DNA from 4 places in the Providencia sp. genome. Region 2 is predicted to be linked to each of the others. Evidence: predicted binding sites of a transcription regulator. Region 2 holds the regulator's gene; each other region holds the start of a gene.
What was found. The regulator PurR, encoded in region 2, represses purine synthesis genes. The targets are predictions, from matches to a motif close to CANGCAAACGTTTGCNTG.
Positions count from the first base shown of each region.

Region 1: a site for PurR is predicted at 1,385-1,402, ahead of purT (formate-dependent phosphoribosylglycinamide formyltransferase). Genes of this name have one in related genera too.
Region 3: a site for PurR is predicted at 807-824, ahead of purE (5-(carboxyamino)imidazole ribonucleotide mutase). Genes of this name have one in related genera too.
Region 4: a site for PurR is predicted at 1,175-1,192, ahead of purL (phosphoribosylformylglycinamidine synthase). Genes of this name have one in related genera too.

Region 1 is NZ_JBQDNB010000023.1:48,456-50,668, reverse strand. It holds gene ACTH6U_RS15905 (aminoimidazole riboside kinase) at 1-227, shown strand, start outside; gene rarD (EamA family transporter RarD) at 415-1,341, shown strand; gene purT (formate-dependent phosphoribosylglycinamide formyltransferase) at 1,453-2,213, shown strand, end outside.
Region 2 is NZ_JBQDNB010000025.1:33,294-35,506, forward strand. It holds gene purR (HTH-type transcriptional repressor PurR) at 295-1,320, shown strand; gene punR (DNA-binding transcriptional activator PunR) at 1,322-2,213, opposite strand, start outside.
Region 3 is NZ_JBQDNB010000021.1:12,360-14,572, forward strand. It holds gene ppiB (peptidylprolyl isomerase B) at 1-15, shown strand, start outside; gene lpxH (UDP-2,3-diacylglucosamine diphosphatase) at 27-749, shown strand; gene purE (5-(carboxyamino)imidazole ribonucleotide mutase) at 905-1,420, shown strand; gene purK (5-(carboxyamino)imidazole ribonucleotide synthase) at 1,420-2,213, shown strand, end outside.
Region 4 is NZ_JBQDNB010000011.1:83,629-85,841, reverse strand. It holds gene mltF (membrane-bound lytic murein transglycosylase MltF) at 1-981, opposite strand, end outside; gene purL (phosphoribosylformylglycinamidine synthase) at 1,275-2,213, shown strand, end outside.

The DNA of each region.
Region 1 (2,213 bases), on a different contig from region 2:
TTGATACTACCGGAGCTGGTGATGCTTTTATGGCGGGTTTGCTCGCAGCTATTGCTCAATATGGTGTTTCGGATAATGAAGATTATTTTATGACAATAGTGACTCAAGCCGCGGCTTGCGGTGCATTAGCTACAACTCGAAAAGGTGCGATTAGTGCAGCGCCAACCCAACAAGAGCTCATTGATTTTATTGCTCAACAGCCGCCGTTGCATCAAAGGGAATTATAACGCGAGTGGAACAAGGTGATATAAATATGTCACCTTGATTTAATCAGGCTGTTTATTGACTAATATTAAGCAAATATGTGATGTTTTATCATGACTGAAAGTTCTATTTTCTTGATATTAGCGTATGATATTGAATGTATTTCACTTGTTTATATTTATACTCTGACATTTGTACTATGGATAAACTATGTTACTGCGTTCGGGAGTAGCTTTAGCTATTTTTTCTTATATATTATGGGGGATTACCCCTTTGTTTTATCGCCTGCTTCCCGGCGCTCAGGCATTAGAACTTTTAGCCCAACGCCTGATATGGTCAATTCCTTTCCTATTTCTTATCCGCCTGATCATCAAAAATAAATCATTATGGAAGCAAGTTTGGGCTGACAAACGTTCGATTATTTTATGCTTATTCAGCTCATCAATTATGGCTGTCTCTTGGACTGCTTTTACTTATGCTTTGACGCATGGGCAGGTATTAGCGGCAAGCCTTGGGTATTTTATCAATCCACTTTTTTCAATTCTATTAGGTGTAATATTCCTACGTGAGCGGCTAATCTTTGCAGAAAAACTGGCCGTGATTTTTATTTGTGCAGGAGTGGGATATCAAATTTGGCAGTATGGCGAACTACCTATTCTGGCTTTAATTATGGGAAGTGCTTTTGCAATTTATGGCCTAATTCGTAAGTTTATTCGTTTTGATGTCTTTACCTCATTACTACTAGAGGCACTTTGGTTATTTCCTGTTGCACTCGCCATTACATGGTGGTTATCTGCAAACGGAACGAGCGCTGTTATGAATGGCGACTGGCAAACCAAGTTACTTTATATGCTCGCAGCGCCCGTGACTATTATTCCACTGATCTTCTTCACGGCTGCAATTAAACGAACAACATTGACGGTTATTGGTCTTGCACAATATATCGAACCAACCATTCAATTTTTATTGGCAGTATTCTTATTTAATGAGCTTTTTGATTGGGTGAAAGGGGTTAGTTTCTCTCTCATTTGGCTTGGCTTATTATGTTGTATTCTTGCTCTGCTACATAAACGCTATAGTGAATTTCATCGTAGAGATCCATTTGTAACAGGGCGTGATGAAACCCCCAAACTCTGATTATCATGGGATAGTTATTGTTTTAAAAAGTTTCTGCATAGCGGAAGCAAACGATTGCGTATATAATCTACTTCATTATTTTCATCTGTCCGCATACAAAGGCCATCAATCATGAATCAATTAGGTACTGCTCTTTGCTCCTCTGCTACAAAAGTCATGCTTCTCGGTTCAGGAGAGCTAGGTAAAGAAGTGGCGATTGAATGCCAACGTTTAGGGATTGAGGTTATTGCGGTTGATCGTTATGAAAATGCACCTGCAATGCATGTTGCACATAGAAGCTATACGATAAACATGCTTGATGGTGAAGCGCTACGTCAGTTAGTTTTAGCAGAAAAACCAGATTTTATCGTACCTGAAATTGAAGCTATCGCGACTCAGGCCCTTGTTGAGTTAGAACAACAAGGACAAAAAGTTGTGCCTTGCGCAAAGGCGGTATCTTTAACGATGAACAGAGAAGGTATCCGTCGTCTTGCTTCTGAAGAGCTTGGCTTACCGACCTCTGAATACTTTTTCGTTGAAAATAAAGCAGATTTTATCCGTGCAGCAACTGAAATTGGTTTTCCTTGCATTGTAAAACCGGTGATGAGTTCATCAGGTAAAGGGCAAAGTATTATTCGTTCACTGGAACAACTTGAACAAGCTTGGAATTACTCTCAAGAAGGTGGTCGAGCAGGACAAGGTCGCGTTATTGTTGAAAAAATGGTTAATTTTGATTTTGAAATTACGTTACTTACTATTAGTGCTGTTGACGGTATTCATTTTTGTTCACCTGTCGGGCATCGCCAAGAAAAAGGGGATTATCGTGAGTCTTGGCAGCCGCAGCGAATGAACGATATTGCCCTGAAAAAAGCACAGGAAGTGGCTGCGAAAAT
Region 2 (2,213 bases):
TCCAAATTTAAAATCTGTATCCATGAGTTCCTCTCATCTTAAAGCAATTAAGCAAGTAAAATAACCATAATAACGATAAGGTTAATTAAGTATACACTGCCAAAATTGTAAAACCAGTGTCTATGTCACATGTTATAACATCAATTATTTCTTTCGTTTTTGAGCTAGATCAGACAAAATCGACAACAAACCGCTAATTTATTGCCAGCAATAGATCTATGCATCAATATGCAGGTAATTTTTTAACAAGAATTCTTAACAAGACCTAATGTTGGTCAGGAGTTTTCCCCACCCATGGCAACGATTAAAGATGTGGCGAAACGCGCTGGCGTCTCCACCACAACCGTATCCCATGTTATTAATAAAACGCGCTTTGTAGCTGAAGATACAAAAGCTGCAGTATGGGCTGCTATAAAAGAACTCAATTATTCACCTAGCGCGGTTGCCCGTAGTTTGAAGGTTAACCATACAAAATCAATTGGGTTGTTAGCCACATCAAGTGAAACACCTTATTTTGCTGAAGTCATTGAATCGGTAGAAAACTGTTGTTATGAAAAAGGCTACACACTGATCCTATGTAATTCCTATAATGATTATCGAAAACAATCAGCTTATTTGCAGATGTTGGCACAAAAGCGAGTGGATGGGCTATTAGTGATGTGCTCAGAGTATCCAGATACGCTTTTAAGCACTTTGGAAGATTATAGAAACATTCCTATGGTTGTGATGGACTGGGGTGCTTCTCGTGGCGACTTTACTGATAGCATTATTGATAACTCTTTCCATGGTGGTTATCTTGCTGGTCGTTATCTGATTGATAGAGGCCATCGTGATATTGGTATCATTCCTGGCTCTTTGGAACGAAATACAGGTATTGGTCGTTTAACTGGTTTCCAAAAAGCAATGGAAGAAGCGAAAATAACACTCAAAGATGAATGGGTCGTTCAAGGCGATTTTGAACCTGAGTCTGGCTATAAAGCCATGATGCAAATTCTTAGCCATAAACAGAAGCCAACTGCTGTATTTTGTGGTGGTGATATTATGGCTATGGGTGCTATCTGCGCCGCAGATGAAATGGGTTTACGTGTACCTCAAGATATTTCAATTATCGGCTACGATAATGTTCGTAATGCGCGTTATTTTACACCTGCATTAACCACAATCCATCAGCCCAAAGAGCGTTTAGGGCAAATGGCATTTTCTATGCTGCTCGATCGCATTGTCAATAAGCGCGAAGATGCTCAAACTATTGAAGTCCACCCTCGCCTTGTTGAACGTCGTTCTGTTGCCGATGGTCCATTTATCGACTACCGCCGCTAAATTAGGGTGCTAACCATTCAGCGTTGAGTGTTTCACTATCACCAAGATAATCAAGCAACCAACTCAACGCTGGAGATGTATTCTTTTCCACCCAAGTCAAACAACATGGGCTAGGAGGAAAAGGTTGAGTCAACGCTAACTCGACTAATTTATCATCCGCACACAGTGGAGCCACTCGGTGCTCAGGCATCATCCCAACACATAACCCATTAAGTACGCAAGCCACACCATTTTCCCAGTTAGGTACAACTAATCGACGCTGGTTATCCAGTGCCCACGTATCACGCTTTGGCAAATTACGAGATGTATCTTCTAAACATAAACTCGGATATGGCCGCATTTCATCATCCGTTAATTTATTATTGAGTTGTGCAAGTGGATGTTTAGGCTCTGCTACACATAACCAAGACATGAATCCCATATCACGAAAACTATAACGTTCACCAATAGGTGATGCTCTTGTAGCGCCAATAGCAACATCAACCCGACCGTCAGCAAGCGCATCCCACACACCGTTAAATACTTCAGGATGAATATAAAGTTCAATGTCAGGAAAATGTCGATAAAAATCAAGAATGAGTTGCTCAGTACGCTGTGGCTTTACGATACAATCCACTGCAATACTAAATTGACCACGCCAACCATTTGCAACTTGTTGGCACTGATGGCGTGTATCTATCATTTTTTTGATAACAGATCGGCTTTGTTTAATAAAAATGACGCCGGCCTCCGTCAATACAACGTCACGATGTCGGCGTTCAAATAAAGGTACAGCCAGCCATTCTTCAACTTGTTTTACGGTGTAACTAATCGCTGAAGGTACACGGTGAAGCTCCTCAGCGGCGCCGCTAAAGCTTCCTGTACGAGCGACTGCATCAATGACTTCGAGTGCA
Region 3 (2,213 bases), on a different contig from region 2:
ACTATCAGCGAGTAATCTCAGAAGATATGTCCACTTACATCATTGCAGATTTACATCTGAGTGAAGATGAACCGGCGATCACCGCCGGTTTTATCCATTTTATTCAGCAGCAAGCTATCCACGCTGAGCGCTTATACATACTCGGTGATTTTTTCAATTATTGGATTGGCGATGATGACGATAATCCGCTTCACCTACAGGTAGCTCAAGCGCTAAAACAACTGACTGAGCGCGGTATCCCTTGCTATTTCATTCATGGAAATCGTGATTTTTTAATTGGTCAACGTTATGCTAAACAGTGCGGTATGACTATCTTACCTCAAGAAACATTGTTAGAACTGTATGGCAAACGGATATTAATTTTACACGGCGATACCTTGTGCATTGATGATGCAGCGTACCAAAACTACCGTAAAAAAGTACATACACCTTGGATACAAAAGCTCTTTCTCACTCTACCCTTGTTTATTCGCCGCCGAATTGCACAAAAAATGCGCAGTGATAGCCAGCACGCGAGCAGTATGAAATCTGAGTCAATCATGGATGTTAATCCACAAGCCGTCATTACTGAGATGCAAAAATATCATGCTGACTGGATGATCCACGGACACACCCACCGTCCTGCTATCCATGAAATTGCCATTAATGACAAACCACATTATCGAGGTGTGCTCGGCGCATGGCATCAAGAAGGCTCTGCATTTGTGATTAATGAACAAGGTATTGAGCTCATTTTTTTCCCATTCTGATTAATTTATCTCTCATTATTTTTATCGTTTACGCCTACTGTTAGCTCAAAAAACAACCACGCAAACGTTTTCCTTACCGCATTACCATGATATGATCGACTTAATTCCATTTCCCACCTTACCGGTGATATTTTTTAAATACAGGGAAGCACTAAATGACTGCCCAAGTTCCTGCTCAATCTGCGGCAAAAATCGCCATTGTTATGGGTTCTAAAAGTGATTGGACAACCATGCAGAATGCTGCTGATGTGTTGACTGAACTGCAACTGCCTTTTCATGTTGAAATTGTCTCCGCTCATCGCACGCCCGATAAACTGTTTTCATTTGCAGAACAGGCTAAAAAAAACGGCTTTGATGTGATCATTGCAGGTGCAGGTGGAGCGGCACATTTACCCGGTATGTTAGCAGCGAAAACCCTCGTGCCTATTCTAGGCGTTCCTGTACAAAGTGCTGCACTTAGTGGAGTTGATAGCCTGTATTCTATCGTGCAAATGCCAAAGGGCATTCCTGTTGGCACCTTAGCAATAGGGAAAGCTGGAGCCGCAAACGCCGCACTATTAGCGGCACAAATTTTGGCGATAACCAATCCGGATATTTTTAAACGCTTATCAGCATGGCGTGAAACACAAACTCAAGATGTGCTAAATAACCCAGATCCACGGGAGGCATAATGAAACCAGTTTGTGTCTTAGGAAATGGTCAGCTTGGTCGTATGTTGCGTCAAGCCGGTGAACCGCTGGGAATAGCTGTCTTTCCAGTAGGCTTAGATGCGGAACCAGAAGCCGTTCCTTATCAACAAAGCGTGATCACCGCAGAAATTGAACGTTGGCCAGAAACCCCCTTAACCAAAGAATTAGCCCGTCATAATGCGTTTATTAACCGTGATATTTTTCCACGTTTAGCAGACAGATCCCCACAAAAAAACTTATATGATTCATTGCAACTTGCCACCGCCCCTTGGGCTTTACTTGAATCCCCTGATCAATGGCCTGAATTATTTGCCACATTAGGTGACTTTCTGATTGTAAAACGCCGCACTGGTGGCTATGACGGCCGTGGGCAGTGGCGTGTAAGACCCGGCGATGAAACTGATTTACCTGCTGAAATTTATGGTGAATGTATTGTCGAACAAGGCATTCCATTTGATGCCGAAGTCTCTATTATTGGTGCTCGAAACCGAGTCGGAAAATCTGTTTTTTACCCAATTACACATAATCTTCATCAAGAAGGTATTTTACGCACCAGTGTCGCCTTCCCTAAATCAAGCAATGCCCACCAGCAACAAGCACAATCGATGTTGAGCGCTGTCATGGATGAACTTGATTATACTGGCGTGATGGCAATGGAATGTTTTGTCGTCGGCGATAAATTACTCATTAATGAGATTGCACCACGAGTGCATAATAGCGGCCACTGGACACAAAATGGCGCATCTATCAGCCAATTTGAGTTACATTTACGCGC
Region 4 (2,213 bases), on a different contig from region 2:
CCCTCTAACACCTGTGGGAGAGGTGGCTAGCGGATCCCAATGAGATTCTTGCCATGCAATGGCGGCAAGTAGCTTCCAATCTAGTGATGTTGCGTATCGTTCGAATAGAGGCTGATATTCAGGTAATTTATTATTGATTGCACTGATAAATGTTAGGGTATCAAAATAATCGAATGTTTTGACATGACTAAAATATTTTTCATTTAGACGAGCAAGTAAGTCAGTTTCGTGGCTTGAATTGAAAAAATCGAGTAATGCCGCATCTAGACTATCATCCTGATTACGGCTCATATACCAAGTGATGGCATGATCGTCGAGTAAATCAAAAGCGACAGCGATTTGCGGATGAATGCGTTGTTGCAGTGCAATGGCAATTGAATCTTCCAATACATAATCAATCTCACCCTCTGCTACCATTTCAAGTAATTGATTTGTAGTGTACTTTGAGCTTTCTTCCCATTTTAGGTTTGGGTATTCTTTAGCGAGCCTTTTTAAAGTACTTGCGTGAGCGGTACCTGACATAACCATCAGTTTGCCGTTGATATCATTAAAAGATCTAGGACGAGTTGAACCTTTGCGGTAAACCAGTTGCTGAGTTACATTTAAATAGCTCGGCCCCGTTTTCATTTTCTGTAGTCTATCTTTGTTATATAACAAGCCAGCTACTGCAATATCTGCGGTGCCATTGTCTAAATCATCAAAAATTTGTTCGAAAGTGGGTCTGATGGTGATTTTTAACTTCACTCCTAAGTACGCAGCAAAGCCTTGAGCAAGCTCATAGTCAAAACCACGAAGCTGTTTTTGCTCATCGATATAGATAAGTGGCGAGCTAACGGCACTAATACGCAATTCCCCTTGAGATAGAATTTTATTGACTTGAGAATCTTGCGTATTTGACCATCGAATGTTGAAGCCGATGATCATAGTAGCCAGTAAAGCAATGACCACGATAATTAAATAGTTAACTTTTAAGTTATTCAAATAGTTATTTCTCGTGCATTAACTGGTGTAGTTGCTGGTGTAGTGATTCAAAAAAAATTTAAAAAAGAAAAAATAATTAAGTAATGGTTATAATTCCAGTGGTTAGGTATTTTGCTCAACTATTATGATCGGTGCAACCTATATTATGCTATTTAGCACATAATAATATTTCACTAATCGCTTTTTTTTTAATCACGCAAACGGTTTCGTATTGATGAACATTGCTTTATAATAGTGTCGGTTTCCCTGCTTTCATGATCAGGGCTGGCGTTTAAAAGAGAGAAATAAAGACGATGGAAATTTTGCGTGGTTCACCTGCTCTATCAGCATTTCGTATTACCCGCCTTTTGGCACTGTTTACTGAAAAACAGCTCCCTGTAACGGATATCTATGCTGAATATATGCACTTTGCTGAATTATCAGCGCCGTTGAGTGATAGTGAGCAAGGAAAACTGAGCAGCCTATTAAATTATGGCCCCTCTCTTGCAGAGCATGAACCATTCGGTAAACTTATTTTAGTAACCCCGCGTCCGGGAACTATCTCTCCTTGGTCTTCAAAAGCGACGGATATTGCACATAACTGTGGCTTAGCGCAGGTCAAACGAATTGAGCGAGGTATTGCTTACTATGTTCAAGCTAATACGTTAACTGAAAAGCAATGGCAAGAAGTCACCGCAATATTGCATGATCGTATGATGGAAAGGGTGTTTACCTCTTTTGATCAAGCTTCTGCACTATTTGTACAGCATCAGCCAGCACCATTGAAAGTGATTGATATCATTAAAGGTGGGCGTTTAGCCTTAGATACTGCAAATAAAGAAATGGGCTTGGCACTTGCTGATGATGAAATTGATTATTTACTCAATGCATTTACGGGCTTAAAACGTAATCCAACCGATATTGAGCTTTATATGTTTGCGCAGGCAAACTCAGAACATTGCCGCCATAAAATCTTCAATGCAGATTGGGTGATTGATGGTGAAGAACAGCCGAAATCGCTGTTTAAAATGATTAAAAATACCTTCGAAAAAACACCTGATTACGTCTTGTCTGCATATAAAGACAATGCTGCTGTTATGGAAGGCTCTTCAGTAGGGCGTTTCTTCCCTGAACCGAATGGTCGTACATATCGTTATCATCAAGAAGATGCGCATATCTTGATGAAAGTTGAAACTCACAACCACCCAACGGCTATTTCACCTTGGCCGGGCGCTGCAACGGGCTCTGGTGGT